DNA from 4 places in the Streptomyces sp. NPDC021020 genome. Region 2 is predicted to be linked to each of the others. Evidence: riboswitches for the same ligand, from Rfam matches in the RefSeq annotation. Region 2 holds a riboswitch; each other region holds the start of a gene.

Region 1 (5,112 bases), on a different contig from region 2:
AGGCTGTAGCGGACCTCCGACAGCCGGGTGGCCAGGCTCCCGGTGGCTTCGGACAGCCCGCGGAAACGGTCACCGGAGCGGTAGGCGGCGACGTGGTCGCGGACCGCCGCCATCCCGGCGGACCGCAGGTCGCCGCGGTCGAGGACTTCCGCGACCTCCCCGACCGCCCGGCAGTACGTGCCGACGGCGTCCAGAAACCAGCTCTCGCGCTGGTAGGGGTGGTGCAGCCGGTGGGCCTGCCGCAACTGCTGCCGCGCCTCCCGCATCCGGCTCCCGAAGGCCGCGACACCGGCGACGAGGTCCGGGTCCTCCAGATCCCGGAACACCGCCTGACGGTGGGCGACCGTCTCCAGGGTGCGGATCGGGGTGTGGAAGAAGGGCGCGAGATCGTGGTCCTTGCGGCCCGCGGTGAGGTCGCGGACGACCTGGTCGAGGTTGAGGTCGCCGAAGAACGAGGGCTCCCCGGCCGCGGGGAGCGCCGCGTCCGCGGCGTCGGTGAACAGCACGCTGGGCAGTGGCTCGGCCATGGCAGGGGTCCTCCGCGACGACGGTGTGGCGCGTGCCTGTCCGTCAGACATCCCCGCCCCCGCCGTCCCGTCCGACGTGGCGGACCACTTCCACCTCCTCCATGATCATCAAACCTGGCGCGGGAAGCTCGTCGAGCTCCGGAAGGAAGCCGCGTACCCGCTCCTCGGAGTCGACGACGACCACCGCCACGGGCAGGTCCTCGCTGAGGGAGAGGAACCGGGCGGTGTGGAGGGAGGAGGAGCTGCCGTAGCCCTCGACGCCGTGGAAGACCGACGCTCCGGCCAGGCCGGCGCCGTGGGCGCGGTGGACGATCTCGGCGAACAGGGGCTTGTGGTGCCAGGTGTCGGATTCGCTGAGGAAGATGGTCAGCTTCACCGCGTTTCCGGTCTGCTTCATCGACGGCTCCCCGTGGTGTCGGCAGCGTGGGCGACCGCGCGCTCGCGCGAGGCCCTGATCTCCTCGTAAGTGCGCTCCCGGCCCTCCCAGTGGGAGCCCTCGACGGATTTGCCGGGCTCCAGGTCCTTGTAGACCTCGAAGAAGTGGGTGATCTCCAGCCGCTGGAAGTCCGGGACGTCCGCGATGTCCTGGAGGCCGGCGTAACGGGGGTCGTGCGCCGGTACGCACAGGACCTTCTCGTCCGGTCCGTGTTCGTCCGTCATGGAGAACATGCCCACGGCCCGGCATTCGATCGCACAGCCCGGGAAGGTCGGCTCCCCCGTCAGCACCAGGGCGTCCAGCGGATCGCCGTCCCCGCCGAGCGTCCCCTCCACGTAGCCGTAGTCGGCCGGGTACTGCGTGGAGGTGAACAGCATGCGGTCCAGCCGGATCCGGTGCAGTGTGTGATCCATCTCGTACTTGTTCCGCGATCCCTGCGGGACCTCCACGACGACGGTGAAATTCATGAGTGATCTCCTGCTCGGTGGGCGGAGGGGTCCGGCGGGATCCACGGTGCGCGGACGGACCCGTGGCGGCCTTCACACGGGTGTCCGGGGCAACAGGAACGGTCGGGGGAGCGCCCGACGGCGCGTGCACGCGCGGGGAACCGGACGGAGACTGCGGAATCGGGCATGAGGACTCCTGGTCGTGTCGATCGTCAACAACCAGGGACCGTCAGCGACCTCGTAGGCCGCGGTTGCGGTGAGCCCCATCACCGGTACAGGAAATGTACACCGTCGGCCCGCTCCGCCGGCCGTCCCGAACACGTGGGCGCCGTGCCGTGTTCAGCGGCCGGGCGCGGGGCTGACGAGGAGGACGGGCAGGTCCGCGTCCTGGGCGAGGGCGCGGGCGACCGGTCCGAGCCCCGCGGCACGCAGGCGGCTGTCGTCCCCGTGCCGGCCGGCGACGATCAGGTCGCAGTTGTGTGCCGTGGCGCAGGTGCGCAGCTCCCGGGCGATGTCGGTGTGCTCGCCCCATTCCAGGCGCACATGGGCTCCGTACGTGCTGACGGCGCCCGCGGCCCGGTCGAACCGGTCCTCCAGCCAACGCCGTTGGGAAGCGATGTCGCGTTGCTGCTCACCCGCGGTCTCGATGTGCTCCGGCGGGTTGAGAACGGCGCGGGCGATGACGGTTCCCCGCTCGCCGGCGAGGGCCAGCGCCGTCGTCAGCGCCGTGTGCGCGGCGGGGGACGCGTCCCAGCCCACGAGGATGCGGTGGAACGGGCTTGCGGTCATCGGGGTTTCTCCTCGGTGCCGGATCGTGGGGTGCGCGGGAATGCGGCGCCGGGTCAGGCGAAGCCCGCGACCAGGGCGAGCAGCGCGACCAGGACGACGAGCATGTAGGCGAGATAGGCGTCGAGCCGTCCGGACTGGAGCCGTTTGAAGGCCGCGACGAGGATTCCCAGGAGTGGCCGGAACGGCCGGTAGAGGTACGCCTCGACGACCTCGACCACCTCCGCCGAGTAGCTGATCACCCCGCCCGTCGCCGCTGTCGCCGACGTGGCGTCCCGCGGTGCGGCCGCGGGGTGGGCGGGGCCGGTGCGGCTGCGGGTGAGCAGGACGCCGGCGAGGACGCGCCGGGTGGGGTTGGCGTAGCCGAAGGGCGTGTACTGGTCCTGTCCGTGCACCCCGCCGCCGGCCGAGCGCCAGGCGGGGGTGCGCCGCACCCGCAGCGCGCTTCCACGGGACGCACCGAGCAGCAGCAGGAGTGCCGTCGCCAGGAAGAGCAGGGGCAGCACGACCCACAGCCAGCTCGGCGACAGGACGGAGAAGTCCCCGAACACCGGCTGGACGGCCCAGGGGGACTTCAGCGCACCGCGGCCCGCCTCCGCCGGTACGAGCTGCCGCAGACCGCGGACGACGACCCGGATCTCCAGCGGCGTCAGCGCGGCCACCAGCAGACCGCCGACGATCAGCACGAGCACCCCGAGGCGGCCGGGCAGGCCGAGGTCGTCACGGCATCCGGCGCGGCCGGGGGCGGCACCCCGGCGCGGACCGAGAACGATCATGCCGACGATCCGGACGAAGGTCACCGAGGCGAAGCCCGCGGTGAGCGCGACCAGCGCCCCCGCCACCGCGAAGGCCAGCGCGTACGGCAGATGGGGCAGCCGGAACTGCTGCATCAGGGATTCGAGCAGGAACCACTCCGAGACGAAGCCCGCCGTCGGCGGCAGCCCGGCCAGGGTGACCGCGCCGACGGCGATCGCCGCGCCCGCCCAGGGACGGCGCCGTCCCGCTCCGCGCAGCCGTTCCAGGTCACCGGTTCCCGCACCCGACTCGAACCCCGCGGCGCCGGCGAACAGCAGCGACTTGGCGAAGGCGTGCGCGACGACCTGCAGCGTGGCGGCGATCAGCCCGACCGCGGCCAGCCGCGGGCTGTCGCGGCACACCCCGACCAGGGCCACGGCGTAGCCGGTGCAGATGAGCCCGGCGTTCTCCACGCTGGAGTAGGCGATGACCCGCTCCAGGCGGTTCTGCACCGCCGCGTGGGCGATGCCCAGCAGAGCCGTGAGCGCGGAGACCACCAGCAGGGCGACCGCCAGCCAGACCGGCGGCCGGCCGAACAGGTCGAGGGTCCGCCACAGCCCGTAGAAGCCCGCGTTGACCGCGACCCCGGCCATCAGCGGGCGCAGCCCCGCGGGCGCGGCCGCGTAGCCGCGGGGCATCCACACCTGCACCGGGGCCAGGCCGACCTTGATCGCGAACCCGAGGACCAGCAGCACCCACACCGTGCCGTGCAGGGTGCCCGCGGGCAGCCGGGCGAGGTCGGCGAAGGCGAATCCGCCGGCCTTCGCGGCGGCCGCCAGCATCCCGAGCAGCAGGGCCGCGCCGGAGACCTTGCCGAAGCCGGCCGTGGCGACCGCCGCTCCGAGCCGGCGGTGCCCGGCCGAGGCGAGCAGGTAGAAGCCGACGGTCAGGGCTTCCCACGCCATCAGGAACAGGAAGACGTTGTCGGCGCTCTGCACGACGGCGACCGCCGCGAGCACCGCCGCACTGTACGTGGCCGGTCCCCGGCCGCCCGCGCGCCCCGGCGCCCAGCCCGCGGCGGTGAGGCACGCGGCGACGGCCACCGAGAACGTCAGCAGCCAGAACAGCCCGGAGAGGGGGTCCACCACCAGGCCGCTCCTGCCGAAGCCGAGCCAGGTCCCGAAGCCCAGCCCCGGCCTGTCGCCCGGGGTGTTGAGCGCCACGGCGCCGACCGCGGCGAGGCAGCCGGCCCCGGCGGCCGCAAGGACGTAGGGCACCGCGGCCTGCCAGGGGCGCCGTACGCCGCCGGGCCACGGCGCCAGGTCCGCCACGGCTGCCGCGGCGAACAGCAGCAGGCCGGCACCGATCAGCGTGCTCATCGCCGGGCCCCCTGACCGGTGATCCGGCCCGCGGCCAGCAGGAGGGCGTGCAGCAGCGAGAACGGGCTCGGCGGTGACCCCGGCACCCAGACGTCGACATCGGTCAGCGAGCCCAGCCCGCCGTGGGTGGCGTAGGAGTCGGCGAACACGCCGCCGCTGCACGCGTCGGTCCCGGCGGCGACCACCACCACCGGTTGCGCGGTGGCTTCGTACGTGCGGCGCAGCGGCGCCGCCATGCCGCGGGTGCCGGCGCCGGTGACCAGCAGGACGTCGGCGTGGCGGGGGCTGGTGGTGAAGAACATGCCGAGGCGGTGGATGTCGTAGACGGGGTTGGTCAGGGCGGCGATCTCCCACTCCTCGCTGCCGTCGGACCCGGCATCGACGTGCCGGATGTGCAGGGAGCGGCGGAAGCGGCGGGTGCGGGCGGCCAGGTCCGAACGGATCCTCTCCAGCGCGTCGTCGCTCTCGGCCTGCCCGGGTACGACGAGCGCCGAACGGGGACCACCGGCGGTGCCGGATCCCGGTGCCTCGGCGAAGACCTCGGGCCACAGGTCGGTGCAGCGGCGGCACATGATGCACCGGCCGCGGTCGACCCGGGTGACCCCCTCGTCGGCGGTGATCGCCCCGGTCGGGCACAGCGCGGCGGCCTCGGCCGGGGTCAGCGGGGCGACGCCCCGCCGTACGGTGACGGCCGCGGGAAAGGTCGCGGCGTACGGGTCGGGCCCGGCCGGGTACGCGGTCGTCACCACGCCCTCGCGCAGGCCGCGCAGGAACCAGGGCATCAGATGGCCGCCCCCGCGATC
Region 2 (5,112 bases):
CTTCGGGTGGGAGCGGTGGCCCTGGCCACGTCGGCGTTCGCGGTCTTCGTCGCCGACTACGCCGAACGGCGTTCGTACCTGGTGCGCGCCTCCAAGGAGCTGAACCTGACGGCCCGCGGGCACCTGGCCACCACCCGGCTGGGGCATCTGGCACTGGAGCGCTCCCTGCTGGCCACCGCGCTCGCCTGCACCGCGAGCTTCGCCGGGGCGGCCCTTCCGCTGCTGGTCGGGGCGGCCGCTCCGGGTGCCTCGTGGATCGTGGCCGTGCTGGCCGTGGCGGTGCTCACGGGGCTCGGGGCGATCCTGGGGCGTCTGTTCGCCGACCGTCCGGGGCGCTGGGCGGCGGCCCTGGGCTGCGGCGGCGTGGCGGTGACGTGGCTCGGGGTGTGGCTGCACATCGCCTGATCACGGCGCTGTGGAGGAGGTGACGCGGGGTCACGCCGGAGCGCGGGGCGCCGTCCTGCGGTGGACGGCCAGGAGCAGGGGGAGCGCCGCGAGCTGGGCGACCACGGAGTAGACGACCAGGCCGTCGAGCGAGTGGTCGTACAGCACGCCCAGCACGAAGCTGCCGGCGAACCACAGGACGCCGAAGCCCGTGTCGAAGAGACCGTAGGCGGATGCCCTCCTGTCGCGGCCGACCATGCCGGTGACCGCCGCCTTGACGACGGACTCCTGGACGGCCATGCCGAGACCCCAGCAGATCACCCCGACCACGGCGAGGGCGGCGTCGCCCAGGAAGACCAGGGGCGCGAACGCGGCGGTGAGGACGGTCGCCCCGACGACGGTGAGCAGCCCGACGCGGTCGAAGAGCCGTCCCAGCACCAGCGCGGCGACCGCCTCGGTGGCCATGGCGCCCGCGTAGAGCACCGGGATCCAGTCCGCGGAGATCACATGGCCGGTGCTGAAGTGGAAGGCGATGAGGGGGTAGTCCGCGTAGCCGAGGGCGATCAGGCCCATCGCGAGCAGGTAGAGCCAGAAGACGCGCGGGATGCCGTGGCGGCCGGGGATCTCCTCCCCGGCCTCCAGGTCGCCGGGGTCGGGGTACTGCCGCCGGGCGCCGAGCAGCACCACGACGGTGAGCAGCGCCGGGACCGCGAGGATCGCGAAGCCCGCGCGGTAGCCGTGGCCGGTGGCGAGGACGGCGGCCACGATCAGCGGGCCGACCGTCGCACCGGCCGCGTCGAGCGCCTCGCGCACCCCGAAGACCCAGCCGCTGCCCAGCTCTCCGGTGGCGTGGGCGAGCATGGCGTCGCGGGCCGGGTTGCGGATCGCCCGGCCGCCGCGTTCTGCGGCGATCAGCACCGCGGCGACCTGCCAGTTGCCCGCGAGCGCCAGGGCGGGCACGGCGGCCATCTGCACGACGTAGCCGAGAAGGGTGATGGGCCAGTACCTGCCGGTGCGGTCGGCGACGAACCCCACGACGGAGCGCAGCGCGTAGCCGAGGAGTTCCCCGAAGCCCGCCACCGCGGCGACGACGGCGGCGCTCGCGCCGAGCGTGCCCAGGAAGGGGCCGGTGATGCTGCGGGCACCTTCGTGCGCCATGTCGGAGAACATGCTGACGACGCCGATGAGCAGCACGAACCGCAGCGCCGAGCGACGCACGCCGTCGGCGGCCGAGGGGCCGGGCGCCCTCACGTCCTTCCCCGGCCGGGTGCTCCCGCGCGCTTCGCCCCCGGCCGGGGCCGCGGCCGCCGTGCGGGGGTGCGGACGGATTCGGCCATGGCGGGAGTCCTCCGTGACGAGGGGACAGGAACCCCGGGCCGGTCGCGGCGGTCGCGGCCGCGGCGCAGCGGACCGCCTCGGCCTCCTCCAGGATCATCGCACCTGGGCGCGGGAAGCCCGGCGAGCTGCGGGCGCGTGTCCCGCGGGGCCGTGCCCGGAGCCCGGCGAGCTGCGGACGCGTCTCCCGCGGGGCCGTGCCGCCGCTCGGGTGCAATGCGGGCTCTGCGCCGCGGGAGCCCTTGACCTGCGACATGCCGCGCGGTTCACTCGAATCCTGGCGATGGACCCCGCCTGGGCCGACTCCGCGTCCGCCCGAACCGCCCTCCACGGCTGATGGCTCCTGACCGCTGAGTCAGTGATGCCCGCCCGCGCTGGAGGTGCCGGTGATCGTTCCCCCCACCAAGCACCCCGCGTCCCCTTCCCGCGCTCGTGCGTCGACGGCGGCGGCCACGCCCGGACCTCCCGTCCGCGCGGCCGGCGCCGGTCGTCGCGTTCCCGCTCCTCACCTGAAACGGACGGTCCCCCATGAAGTGCTTCGACTGCGACTCCGAAGGCCGTGTCTGCGACGCGGTGGCTGTCTGCACCAGCTGCGGCGCGGCGATGTGCGCCGCGCACGCGACGAGTTCACCGCTGGCGGTCGAGCGGCTGAACGGTCTGGGGGTGAGGACGCTGCCCAACGCCGCCCGGCAGATGCACTGCCCCACGTGCACCGCGGCACGGACCACCGTGTGAGTGACGGGACCCACCGCAGGAAAGCCTTGACGTGCTCATTGTGCGTGCCGCAGGCTTTCCGCTGGTCCGTGTAAGCGGTTGCTGCCTGGGGGGGTAGGTCCATGGGGTTCGGCGTGGCCGGTCGAGGCGGATTCATGAGCAGGGGCGGGGCGCTGGCGGCGTTCGTCGTGGCGGGCCTGGCGGTGGGGATGGTGCAGCCGCTGGCCACCGGCGCCGCGGCCGCACCCACGCAGGCCCCCGGCAAGGCACCGGCGTCGGGCCGGGCGGCGCAGCCGCAGGCCGCGGCGAGCGAGTCGGCGGCTCTCGCACAGGCGGCGTCGACGGGCCAACGGGTCGAGGTGACGTCGCTGCGGGACGAGTCGAGCGAGACGTACGCGACGCCCGGCGGCGGTCTGGAGACCGACCAGCATCTGCGGCCGGTCCGGGCCCGGGTGGGCGGGACGTGGAAGCCGGTCGACAACACGCTGGTCAGGCGGCCGGACGGCACGGTCGGCCCGGCGGTCGCCGCGGTGGGCCTGACGCTCTCCGGCGGCGGGAACGCCCCGCTGGTGACGATGGAGCAGGCGGGGCGGAGCCTGTCGTACACATGGCCCGCCGCCCTTCCGGCCCCGACGCTCAGCGGCGACACGGCGACGTACAAGGACGTGCTGCCCGGTGTGGATCTGCAGATGCGCGCCGACACCGACAGCTTCCACGAGGTGCTGGTCGTCAACACCGCCGCCGCGGCGAAGAACCCGGCGCTGGAGCGGCTGACGTTCGGGACGCGGACCGAGGGGCTGACCCTGGCGAAGACGGCGGACGGCGGCCTTGCGGCCACCGACACCGCGGGCGGCGGCACGGTGTTCGCCGCGGCCGCGCCGGTCATGTGGGACTCCGGTGCCGCGACCGGCACCGCGACCGGCACCGGGAGGACGGCGAAGGCGCAGGCCGACGGCGATGCCGCGAGCGGCCCGGCCGCGAAGCCCGCCGATGCGGCGGAGGGCCCGACGGAGTCCTCCCGCACGGCGCCGATCGCCGTCGCCGTCGACCCGGAAGCCTCGCAGTTGACGCTGACGCCGGACCGGTCGCTGCTGACCGGTGCGAGCACCGCGTACCCGCTGTACATCGACCCCCTGACCTACACGCCGAAGGCGGGGGATTGGACGATGGTGTCGAAGTACTGGGCGAACAGCCCGCAGTACCGCTTCAACGGCAACTCGGACTCCGGCGTGGGCGACTGCGACTGGGACTACTGCGCCCCCAACGACGTCAAGCGGCTCTTCTACTCCTTCCCGACGTCGAAGTTCGCCGGGAAGACGATCCTGGACGCCACGTTCGTCGGGCACGAGACCTGGTCGGCGTCCTGCACCGCCAAGCCGATCGAGCTGTGGCGGACGACGGGCTTCACCCCGCAGACGACGTGGACCTCGTCGGCGGACCACTGGACCCAGAAGCTGGACACCAAGACCGTCGCGCACGGCTACAGCGGCTGCGCGGCCTCCGACGTCGAGTTCAACGCCAAGGCCGGGATGCAGTACGCGGCGGCGCACAACTACGCCACGACGACCTTCGGGCTGCGGGCGGCGGACGAGTCGGACGGGCTGGGCTGGAAGCACTTCTCCGACGACGCGTACCTGCGGGTGCACTACAACGCGCCGCCCAAGCAACTGGCCATGTCGCAGCTGACGATGAGTCCGGGCGGGACGTGTCACAGCCCGTCGAGCCCGGTGCACATCGGCAAGCTGCCCTCGCTCACGGCGAGCAACGTCAAGGACCCGGACGGGGACGAGGTGGCCGTCCAGTTCCACCTCGGCTGGGACGCCGGGGACGGCAAGGGCTTCGTGACGCACTGGACGTCGGCGAAGATCGGCCCCAAGAAGTCCGGTTCGACGTTCTCCATCACCCTGACCGCTGCCCCGGGCGGCGTGACGATCCCGAAGAACAAGACCATCGGCTGGTCGGCACGGGTGGTGGACTACGACCAGGGCACGTACTACAGCTACTCGCCGTGGTCGTACGCCGGTTCGGCGACCGACTGCTACTGGGTGTACGACACGAGCGTGCCGAACGGTCCGGTGATCACCTCCGGTGACTACCCGGCGATCAACGACGCCGACCCGAACGACCCGACGTACGACGGGGTCGGCCGCGACGGCACCTTCACCTTCAAGTCGTCGTCCACGGACGTCGTCAAATACTGCTGGGGCCTGAACCGCGACGCGGTGTGCGACAGCTCCCGTACGCTGCCGACGACCGGCGGCGCCGCGAAGTCGGCGACCTTCCGGCCGACCCATCCGGGTACGAACTTCGTGACCGCGCAGGCCTTCGACAGCGCCGGCAATCCCAGCGAGCCGGAGGTGTACCAATTCCGCGTGAAGGAGGGCCAACCCGCTGAGGCGGAGTGGCAGATGGACGACCCCGCCGGTGCCACGCAGGCCGCCGGTACGGCCGAGGACCGCACGCTGAGCCTGGTGGGCACCCCGGCACTGGGGGCGCCCGGCAGGACCGGCACCGCGGTCCAACTCGACGGAACAACCTCCTACCTGGAGTCCGACATCCCCACCGTCCACACCAACAGCAGCTTCTCGGTGGGCGCGTGGGTCAAGCTCGACCGGATGCCGACGACGGCGGCGATCGTCGCGGCGCAGCCGGGCAACCACTCGCCGGGCTTCGAGCTGT
Region 3 (5,112 bases), on a different contig from region 2:
GCGGGCGACCTCCAGGGCCTGGTCGCTGCCTCCCGGCCCGTACGTGGTCGGCGGTACGGCGAACAGCCCGGCGGCGCCCTCCAGGGCCGGGGCCAGGGTCGACGGCTCGTCGAAGTCCGCGACGACGAGTTCGGCGCCGATGTCGGCGAGCGCCCCGGCGCGGGGCGAGGCCTTGTCGCGGACGAGCGCCCGTACCGCGCGCCCGCCGGCCAGCAGCCGCCGGGCGGTCGCGCCGCCCTGGTTGCCGGTGGCGCCGGTCACGACGACGAGCCCGTCGGCCGGGCCCGCAGCGGGGTCGGGGGCGGGTTCCGGGGCAGGCCCGACGACAGGGGTGGGCCGGGTGGCGGTCATGGTCGTATCTCCCTTTCCCCGGGGGCTGGTTGGCAGGGAACACACGCGGCGGCCCCGGGACAGATGGAATACTTCAACCCGGTTGAGCGCCGTCCTCAAGGGGTTTCGTGACATGACCGCAGTGACCGCCGGGGGCGACCGGGCCGACGCCCGCCGCAACCGGGCCAAAGTGCTGTCCGCCGCGGGCCAGGCCTTCGCGGCCGGCGGGCTGGAGGTCCCGCTCGGCGAGATCGCCCGCCGTGCGGGCGTCGGCGCGGGCACCGTGTACCGGCACTTCCCGACGAAGCAGGCCCTGCTGGAGGCGGTGTTCGCCCGGCACCTGGACGGCCTCGCCGCCTCCGGGGAGCGGCGTTCGGCCGGGTCGGGGCCCACCGAGGCGTTCTTCGGGTTCGTCATGGACGTGGTCGAGATGTCGCACCGCGGCGGCCCCGTGTGCGAGGTCGCCGCCGCCGAGGCCGGCTGGCCGCGCCCGGCGCTGACCGCCTCCCTGCTGCGCTTCCGCCAGGTCCTGACCGCCCTGCTGCACGCCGCGCAGCGCGCCGGGGGCGTCCACCCGGACATCGGCCCGGAGGACGTCGTCGCCCTCACCGTCGGGTGCGCGGCGACGCTGGCCGCCCGCCGCGACCGCGCGGAGGGCCTCCGGCTCGTCCGGCTGACCCTCGACGGCCTGCGGACCGCCCCTGTCACGCAACGCACCGCGTTTCGTGACAACACCGCCCGCGGCCGGGATTCCGCCCCGCGCTGCGAGGAGTGCGGAAACGGGCTCGCGCCCCGGCCCACCGGCCGTCCCGTCCGCTTCTGCGGCGCAGCCTGCCGCCAGCGGGCGCACCGCCGCCGGCTCGCGTCCCCACCGGGCGGCGAGGCCGTCCACCCGGCGCCCGAGGTCCGCCGTCCCGCCCCTTGACCTTTGGTACCGGCCGTCGGGCGGCGGTACGTCGAGGCCACGCCGATGACGGCGTCGGGTCCGGCGCGGAGATCGCCGCGGCGCGGGCCGTCAGGGCAGGCCGTACGGCAGTGCGGGGCACGCGTCGGCGAGTGCGAGGAGCCGGTTGTATTTCGCGACGCGTTCTCCGCCGGCGGGGGCGCCGGACTTGATCTGCCCGGCTCCGGTGCCGACCGCGAGATCGGCGATGAACGGGTCGACGGTCTCTCCGGGACGGTGGGAGACCATCTGTGCGTAACCGGCGCCGCGACAGATACGCATGGCTTCCAGCGTCTCGGTCACCGTACCGGTCTGGTCGACGGCGATGAGCGCGCAGTTTCCGGTGCGGCGGTCGACGGCCGCGGTGGCGGTGGACGGGTCGGTGGTGAGGACATCGCGGACCAGCTGGACGCGGTCGGCGAGCCGTGCGGTCAGGCGGGTCCAGCCGTCCACGTCGTCCTCGGCAAGTGCGTTCTCGATGCTCCAGATCGGGAAGCGGTCGACGAGGTCCTCGTAGCGGTCGACGAGCTGGTCCGCGCCGAGGCTCTTCCCCGCCACCAGGTATCGGTCCTGGTCCCGGAGGATTCCGGCGGCGGCGTTCACGGAGATGGCGACGCCGTCGCGGCCGGGGGCGTAGCCGGCGTCGGTGATCGCCTCGACGAGCAGGGTCAGGACGTCCTGGGGGCGGCCGGCCGGGGCGAATCCGCCGCCGTCTCCCAGCGCGGTGGAGCAGCCGGCCGCGGCCAGGCTGGCTCGCAGCCGCCCGTAGATCTCTGCGCCTGCCCGCACGGCGTCGGACAGGGACGGGGCGCCCAGCGGAGCGACCATGAATTCCCGGAAGGCCAGGTCCGTCGCTGCGTCGGCGCCGGCGTCGACCACGGTGATGTGCGGAACGGGGAGGCGGGGGGCGGTGCGGGCGACTCCCGCCAGGGACTCCCACAGGTGCATGCCCTTGGCCGCGGCCTCGGCCCGTGCCGCGGCGAGGGAGACTCCGGCGACTGCGTGGACGCCGTAGCGGGACTTCGTGCCCGTGCCGTCCATGATGATCAGGGCCGCGTCGACCTCCACGGCGGAGGCGAAGTCCCGGCCGAGGACGGCGTCGGCGATCTCGCCGTTGACGTAGGCGACGGCGTCGCGGACGCCTTGGCCGTGGAAACGGGCGGGGTCCGCGTCGCGCCGTTCGGTCGCCCCGCGGCCACCGGCGGAACCTCCGGACGGCACACCGGCCCCCACTCGCCTGCCGTCGGCCAGGGTGAGGGTGACGGCCAGGGTGGGACGCCCCTGGGAGTCCAGGATCTCCGCGGCGCGCAGTCCGGAGAAGCGCAGCGTCATATCTCTTCCCCGGCGTGGCTGAGGAGCCGTCCGTCCGGCGGCAGTTGCCGTGGCGTGCCCGGCAGCCGATCCGGCGCAAGGGCTCCGGGCAGGGCGGGTGCGGGCATGGGTCCTCCTGGTTGCCATCTCAACCAGGGACCGTCAGCGGCATGGTGCCGCGGTTGCGGTGAGCCCCATCACCGGCGCGCCTGAGCGATGTGCTCAGTCTGCCCCACCTGAGCTGTCGCCGACATGCCTCGAACGGTGAAACGTCGATCCGTCCAGCAGGGCGTGCGCGGGGCCCGCCACTGCGCCAGGCGGGGGATGTCCGTCCCGGACTCGGAGGACATCGCTGCGTGGTCCTTTGCGGGCCGCCCGGTCGCGCGTCCATCATCGGAGGCAGGCGATGAGGCCCGCCTTCAACCGCGGTTGTGCGCCGCTGATGGCTTCTACCGACGAACCCGCACCGATTCGTGGTGCCCGTGTCCCGGTGGAGGCCCGATGGCGAGCGTGGTCCTTCCCGTCCCCTTGGTGCAGGCCCTCCAGCCGCTGACCGTACTGGTGGCCGCACCGGGCCTTTCGGGTGCGATCGCGAAGATCGAGGCGCGGATCCAGGGCCGCCGCGGGCCGCGTGTGCTCCAGCCGTACTACGACCTGGCGAAGCTGTTCGGCAAGGAGTCCCTGGCGCCCGAAGGCGCGAGCCCGTTCTTCCTGCTGGCCCCGGTGGTGGCCATGGCCTGCTACATGACCGTGCCGCTGCTCATCCCGGTGCTCACCACGTTCGGCCTCCCGCTGGGCTACATGGGCGACATCATCGGCGGGAGCTTCCTGCTGAGCCTCGCCAGTTTCGGAGTCGCGGTCGCCGCGGCCGAGACCGGCGCACCGTACGCGCAGCTCGGCGCCAGCCGTTCCAAGACCTTCGGCGCGATCACCGAACCCGTGATGCTCTTCGTGGTCTTCACCGTCGCCCTGGTCACGACCACCGACCTGCCGTACGCGCAGGCGGCCACCGTCCGCTCCTCGGCCAATCAGATCATCAGGCCGGGGCATCTGCTGGCCGGCGCCGCGCTGTTCCTGGTGATCCTCTACGAGACCGCGCGTATCCCGGTGGAGACGCACACCGGCACCAACGAGTTCGGGATGATCGAGGAAGCCCGCACGCTGGAGCATTCGGGCCCCTACTTCGCGCTCCTGACCTGGGGATCGGCGTGCAAGCAGCTGATCCTCTACACGATCCTGATCGATGTCTTCCTCGCGCCGTGGGGCCTGGCATCCGGCACGCACGCCGGTCCCGTGGCGCTGGCGGTCCTGGCGCTTCTCGGCAAAGCGCTCCTGCTGGGCTGCGTGGTGGCGGTCATCGACAACACCTTCGCCAAACTGCGGCTGTTCAAGATCTCCGAGTTCGTCTCGGCGGCCTTCCTGCTGGCGGTCCTCGCGGTGTTCACCCTCTACCTGGGGGGCGGCTGATGGGCCCCGGACCTCTCGTGCTCGCGGCCGGCGACGCTCCCACCACCTTCGAGGGCGCCACCAACACGGTGGCCGTCCTGCTGCTGCTCACCGAGTTCGCGATGCTGCGCGCCGCCCTGTCCCGCTCACAGGTCCGGCTGTACGCGGTCCAGTCGCTGCTGGTGTCGCTCCTCGCCGCGATCGTGGCGGCCGACCGGGATCTTCCGGAGCTCTACGCGCTGGCCGCGGTCTCCCTGGCGCTGAAGGTGATCGCGGTGCCCTGGGTGATCACCCGGCTGCTGCGCGACGCGGGAGCCGAGATCGCCGGGTCCGGGGCGATCGGCGTGGCCAGCGCGACACTGCTGGCCCTGGCGCTGGCAGGTTTCGGCTTCTTCGTGCTCGGCTCCCTGGACATCAGCAGTCCCTTCCTGCCGCAGGCGGCACTGGGCCTGTCGATGTCGATCGTGCTGGTGGCCTTCGTCCTGATGATCGTCCGCCGGGACGTCGTCTCGCAGGCGGTGGGGTTCTTCTCCCTGGAGAACGGCGTCTCCCTCGCGTCGCTGGTGGTCGCCGCCGGTATGCCGCTGATCATCGAGGTGGCGTTCCTGTTCGACCTGCTGGTGGCCGTCGTGGTGTTCGGCGTGCTGATGCGCGTCCACCACCACCGCACCGCCTCGCTGTCCACCGTCCCTCTCACCAAGCTCCGGGGGTGACGGCACGGTGAAGGCCGTACCGGTCCTGCTCGCGCTCCTCCCCCTGCTGCCCGCGGCGGCGGCCCTGCTCGCACCGCCGAAACTCACCCAGTACCTCACGGTGGTCTCGGGGGCCGCGTGCCTCGGTCTGGCGTTCGCGCTCGTGCCGCGTGCTGCAAGCAGCGACGTGGACGCGGGCATCCTGCACGCCGACGCCCTGTCGACCGTCTTCGTCGTGGCGACCGCCTTCGTCTACGCCACCTGCGCCGCGCACAGCATCGGCTACCTGCGGCACGACGAGCACGCCCACGACTTCCCGCGCTACGCCCGCCGCTTCTACCTCGGCCTCAACCTCTTCGCCTGGTCGATGCTGTGCGCGCCCCTGGTCGA
Region 4 (5,112 bases), on a different contig from region 2:
CGGTGGCACACCAGTGAGCGGAAGCCGCCCCGGTCCGGCCCCCGCACCGTCGCGCGCGGCGCGCAGCACATGCGTCGCCTCGCAGGACAATCCCCTACGAATGGAGCAACCGTGCCCGAGCTGAGGTCACGTACGGTCACCCACGGCCGCAACATGGCGGGTGCGCGCGCCCTCATGCGCGCATCCGGCGTGGACAACGCCGACATCGGCAAGCCGATCGTCGCGGTCGCCAACAGCTTCACCGAGTTCGTACCGGGGCACACCCACCTCCAGCCGGTCGGCCGGATCGTCTCGGAGGCGATCAAGGCGGCCGGTGCGGTGCCGCGTGAGTTCAACACGATCGCGGTGGACGACGGCATCGCGATGGGCCATGGCGGCATGCTCTACTCGCTGCCGTCGCGCGACCTGATCGCCGACTCGGTCGAGTACATGGTGCAGGCCCACTGCGCGGACGCGCTGATCTGCATCTCCAACTGCGACAAGATCACCCCGGGCATGCTGATGGCCGCGCTGCGGCTGGACATCCCGACGGTCTTCGTCTCCGGCGGTCCGATGGAGGCCGGGCGGGCGACGCTGGTCGACGGCACGGTCCGCAAGCTGGACCTGATCAACGCGATGTCGGAAGCGGTCGACCCGTCGGTCTCCGACAGCGAGCTGGCGCGGGTCGAGGAAGCCGCCTGCCCCACCTGCGGGTCGTGCTCGGGGATGTTCACCGCCAATTCGATGAACTGCCTGGTCGAGGCGCTGGGCCTGGCACTCCCGGGCAACGGCACGGTCCTGGCCACCCACACCGCCCGCAGGGCGCTGTACGAGGACGCGGGCCGCACCGTGGTCGAGCTGACCCGGCGCCACTACGAGCAGGACGACGCCACCGTGCTGCCGCGCGCCATCGCCACCGGCGCCGCGTTCGAGAACGCGATGGCCCTGGACATCGCGATGGGCGGCTCCACCAACACGATCCTGCACCTGCTCGCGGCCGCTCGCGAAGCGGACGTCCCTTTCACCCTCGCCGACATCGACCGCCTCTCACGTGGCGTTCCCTGCCTGTGCAAAGTCGCGCCCAGCAGCACCTTCCACATGGAGGACGTGCACCGCGCGGGCGGCATCCCCGCCATCCTCGGCGAGCTGCACCGGGCCGGTCTCCTCGACGAGGACGTCCACACCGTCCATTCCGCCTCGCCGGCCGACTGGCTCAAGCAGTGGGACGTGCGCGGCGGCTCCCCGTCACCGCGGGCGGTGGAGCTGTTCCACGCCGCCCCCGGCTGTGTGCGCTCCGCGCAGGCGTTCTCGCAGTCGGAACGGTGGGAATCGCTGGACGTCGATGCCGTGTCGGGGTGCGTGCGTGACCCGGCACACGCGTACTCCGCCGACGGGGGGCTCGCCGTCCTGTACGGAAACCTGGCCGTTGACGGGTGTGCGGTCAAGACAGCCGGGGTCGACGAGGCGAACCTGTCCTTCCAGGGGCCCGCCGTCGTCGTGGACTCCCAGGAGCAGGCCGTCGAGGTGATCCTCGGCGGGCGGGTGAGGCCCGGGGACGTGGTCGTCGTCCGCTACGAGGGCCCCAAGGGCGGCCCGGGCATGCAGGAGATGCTCTACCCGACCGCTTATCTGAAGGGCCGGGGCCTCGGCACGTCGTGCGCGCTGGCCACCGACGGCCGTTTCTCCGGCGGCACGTCGGGCCTGTCCGTCGGCCACGTCTCCCCGGAGGCGGCCGCCGGCGGCACGATCGCCCTCGTCAGGGACGGCGACCCGATCCGCATCGACATCCCGGAGCGCTCCATCGACGTGCTGGTGGGCGAAGCCGAGTTGGCGGAACGCCGTGCCGCGCTCAGCGGGACGTACGCGCCCCGCGACCGCGACCGCCAGGTCTCACCGGCCCTGAGGGCGTACGCGGCGATGGCAACCAGCGCGGACACCGGAGCCGTGCGCGATGTCACGCTGCTCCCCTGATGCGGTCGCCGGACGCCCGCCGGGGGCTGACCCGGCGTCACGCCGGCCGGCCCCCGGCGGCGGCACCCAGCACGTCACGTGCTTCCACCCTGCCCCACGGCGGCCGTGGCGGTGCGTGGTGAAGGCCGTCCGGGTGGAGTCGGCTCCTCCCGCTCGGGAGGCGGCGCGGTGACGGCCGACGACGTCAACCCCCCGCCCGTCGTCGCCCCTGTGCGCGCGTCGGCGCCTCGGCTGACGGCGTGGCGCTTCGTGATGGCCTTCGGGACCGTCAGCCTGCTGATGGACTTCGTCTACGAGGGCGCGCGCTCGGTCACCGGGCCGCTGCTCGCCCACCTGGGGGCCTCGGCTCTGGTGGTGGGCGTGGTGACCGGGGTGGGCGAGGCCGCCGCGCTGGGGCTCCGGCTGGTCTCCGGGCCGCTGGCCGACCGTACCCGCCGGTTCTGGGCCTGGACCGTCGCCGGGTACGCGCTCACCGCGGTCACCGTGCCGGTCCTCGGCCTCGCGGGGGCGCTGTGGGCGGCTTGCGCTCTCGTGATCGCCGAACGCGTCGGCAAGGCCGTGCGCTCCCCGGCCAAGGACACCCTCCTGTCCCATGCCACCGCGGCCACCGGCCGTGGCCGGGGATTCGCTGTGCACGAGGCGTTGGACCAGGTCGGCGCGGTGCTCGGTCCGCTGACGGTCGCCGGGATCCTCGCCCTTTCCGGCAACGGCTACGGCCCCGCTCTGGGCCTGCTCGCCCTGCCCGGGGCGGTCGCGCTGGCGCTGCTCGTCCGGTTGCGCGCCCGCGTGCCCGACCCCGTCGCCTACGAGGCCGCGGCCGGCCCCGTGCCCGTCAGTGTCGCCCCCGAGCAGCGGATACGCGTGCGGCTGCCGAGGGCGTTCTGGGTGTACGCGGGCTTCACCGGCGCGACCATGGTCGGATTCGCCACCTTCGGCGTCCTCTCCTACCACCTGGTGCGGCATCACCTGCTGCCCACCGCCGCTGTGCCGGTGCTCTACGCCGCCGCCATGGCAGTGGACGCGCTCGCCGCACTGGCCACCGGCTGGCTCTACGATCGCTGGGGCGCCCGCGTCCTGGCCGCCCTGCCCGTGCTGTCCGCCGTCGTGCCCGTTCTGGCGTTCACCGACGCCGTGTGGCCGGCCGTGCTCGGCGCGCTGCTGTGGGGCGCTGCCCTCGGTATCCAGGAGTCGACCCTGCGGGCCACGGTCGCCGACCTGGTCCCCGCCGGCCGCCGCGCCACCGCGTACGGCCTCTTCGCATCGGCCATGGGTGTCGCCACCCTGGCCGGCGGCGCTCTGACCGGGGCCCTCTACGAGGTCTCCGTCCCCGCGCTGATCACCACCGTGGCCGCCGTCCAGACCGCCGCCCTCGTGCTGCTTCTCGCCCTGCGTGTCCCGCGTGCCTGACGCCCTCCGGCCCCGGCCGACCGCGCGGAAGGATCCGTCGGCCGGCGTCCGTTTGCCGGGGGCGACCGGTCGCGCGACGATGGAGGCCTGTGGCGATGAGGCTCGCCCCGACCGCGGAGATCCGCTGATGGCCTCTGTTCCACCGCGCATCCCTGCGAGCAGGGGTGCCTTACGGTCGGAGATGCCGCCATGACCATGGTTTCCGAGCACCCGGGGTCCGATCGGTCTCCGGAGACCCGCTGCTGCGTCGCCGTCTTCCGCGACGATTCCGTGCTCCTGGTACGGAGCCAGGAGAACGGCTCGACGGTGTGGAAGGTCCCGGGCGGCCACGTCCGCGCCGACGAAGGCCTGGCGGCCTGCGGTCGCCGGGAGCTGCGTGAGGAAACGGGGCTCGAAGCAGGCCGGCTGCGCTGCGGGCTCTTCCAGGAGGTCCACGACGAGGCCTCGGGCCGCTACATGGTCGAAGTCGTCCTCTTCCCGCTGGAGAAGGTCCACGGTGAGCCGCGTGCGTGCGAGAGCGGCCGGCAACCGTACTTCGTACCCCTCTCGGCGCTCGCCCGCCTGACCCTGCGCCCGTCGATCAGCGGGCACCTCCACGGCCTGCACGACCTGCACCGCCGCGAGCTGGCCGACCAGGACGAGGAGCCGGGCCCGGAGGACACGACGACTCCGGCGATGGGGATGTACCCGCCGCCGCGGTGAGCACCTCACCTCCCGGGTGGGGAGGGGCGACCGGCTAGGGGCGGCGCGCGGTGGTGCCGTACACCTGCTCGTACAGGTCCTCGCCGTGGCTGGTCGGCTCCGGGGGCCCCTCGACGAGGCGGAAGGTGCGGGTGCCGTCCGCGCGACGCTCCGCTCTGAGGAACAGCGCGTCCGTGCCGTAGTGCGTTCGGAGGCTGGAGGCGAGGTCGTACAGGTGCGTCACGCAGAGGATCTTCACTCCGGCTTCGCGCAGCGCCCGGAAGATCTGCCGGGCGATCTCCGAGCCTTCGCGTTCGTTGGTCGCGGCGAAGGACTCGTTGAACAGCACGAAGCTGCCGGGGGTGAGGCGGCCGACGATGTCGTTCATCCGGGCCAGTTCCTCGTCGAACTTGCCGCTGGCCATGTCCGGGTCCTCCTCGCGGCGGCAGTGCGTGAACACCGCGTCCCGGATGTCGGCGGTGTAGTGGTCGGCGGAGACGAACATGCCGGCCTGCATCATGATCTGGGCGAGTCCGGCACTGCGCAGGAAGGTGGACTTCCCTCCCTCGTTCGCTCCGGTGACCACCAGCAGGCCCGGTCCGTCGGCATCGACGTCGTTGCCGACGACGGGCTCCTCGCGGCGCAGCGCCAGGCACGTGTCGTACAGGCCCCGGCAGGACAGGACCGGCGCGCCGGCCGGCAGCGGCTCGGGGAAGCAGACAGGCTCGTCCTTGCCCTCCAGTAGGTGGTGCAGGTTCAGGCACGCGACGTAGAAACCCAGTTCGTGGCGGAGCATGACGAAGAAGCCGAGGATGTGGTCGGCGGAGCGGGCCAGCGCGTCGGCGGCCAGGTTGATGCCGCGCCCGCGCAGATCCCCCAGGTACTGTGCGCCGGCCTCGTCCCGGTCCGGTACGCGGTAGGTGTACGAGGTGGGCGCGCTGCTGGTGAGCCGGTCCAGCCAGCCCTGCCGGGAGGGCGGTTCGCGCAGGACGTAGCCGGTGCCCTTGAGCCCTTGGCCGAGGGCGGCGCCGACCTGGACACCGCCCCGGAACTTCAGCTGCGTGAGGTGCTCCT

What was found. Region 2 has a riboswitch for fluoride ahead of ACH4SL_RS11665 (DUF2180 family protein). Riboswitches for the same ligand answer to the same signal wherever they lie in the genome.
Region 1: another riboswitch for fluoride. It lies ahead of ACH4SL_RS06930 (inorganic diphosphatase); the one in region 2 lies ahead of ACH4SL_RS11665 (DUF2180 family protein).
Region 3: another riboswitch for fluoride. It lies ahead of ACH4SL_RS06965 (respiratory chain complex I subunit 1 family protein); the one in region 2 lies ahead of ACH4SL_RS11665 (DUF2180 family protein).
Region 4: another riboswitch for fluoride. It lies ahead of ACH4SL_RS06910 (NUDIX domain-containing protein); the one in region 2 lies ahead of ACH4SL_RS11665 (DUF2180 family protein).

The regions. Positions count from the first base shown of each region.
Region 1 covers NZ_JBIRQQ010000002.1:585,524-590,635, forward strand. The annotation lists gene ACH4SL_RS06920 (hypothetical protein) at 1-527, opposite strand, end outside; gene ACH4SL_RS06925 (DUF190 domain-containing protein) at 571-924, opposite strand; gene ACH4SL_RS06930 (inorganic diphosphatase) at 921-1,430, opposite strand; fluoride riboswitch at 1,623-1,689, opposite strand; gene ACH4SL_RS06935 (universal stress protein) at 1,749-2,198, opposite strand; gene ACH4SL_RS06940 (proton-conducting transporter membrane subunit) at 2,252-4,309, opposite strand; gene ACH4SL_RS06945 (ferredoxin) at 4,306-5,091, opposite strand; gene ACH4SL_RS06950 (NADH-quinone oxidoreductase subunit C) at 5,091-5,112, opposite strand, start outside.
Region 2 covers NZ_JBIRQQ010000003.1:749,107-754,218, forward strand. The annotation lists gene ACH4SL_RS11655 (hypothetical protein) at 1-405, shown strand, start outside; gene ACH4SL_RS11660 (MFS transporter) at 436-1,635, opposite strand; fluoride riboswitch at 1,990-2,072, shown strand; gene ACH4SL_RS11665 (DUF2180 family protein) at 2,248-2,454, shown strand; gene ACH4SL_RS11670 (LamG-like jellyroll fold domain-containing protein) at 2,589-5,112, shown strand, end outside.
Region 3 covers NZ_JBIRQQ010000002.1:593,236-598,347, reverse strand. The annotation lists gene ACH4SL_RS06980 (NmrA family NAD(P)-binding protein) at 1-351, opposite strand, end outside; gene ACH4SL_RS06975 (TetR/AcrR family transcriptional regulator) at 464-1,255, shown strand; gene ACH4SL_RS06970 (phosphopyruvate hydratase) at 1,346-2,605, opposite strand; fluoride riboswitch at 2,978-3,043, shown strand; gene ACH4SL_RS06965 (respiratory chain complex I subunit 1 family protein) at 3,086-4,051, shown strand; gene ACH4SL_RS06960 (hydrogenase) at 4,051-4,743, shown strand; gene ACH4SL_RS06955 (proton-conducting transporter membrane subunit) at 4,751-5,112, shown strand, end outside.
Region 4 covers NZ_JBIRQQ010000002.1:578,920-584,031, forward strand. The annotation lists gene ACH4SL_RS06895 (2,3-diphosphoglycerate-dependent phosphoglycerate mutase) at 1-17, shown strand, start outside; gene ilvD (dihydroxy-acid dehydratase) at 112-1,950, shown strand; gene ACH4SL_RS06905 (MFS transporter) at 2,119-3,357, shown strand; fluoride riboswitch at 3,440-3,501, shown strand; gene ACH4SL_RS06910 (NUDIX domain-containing protein) at 3,547-4,059, shown strand; gene ACH4SL_RS06915 (hypothetical protein) at 4,094-5,112, opposite strand, start outside.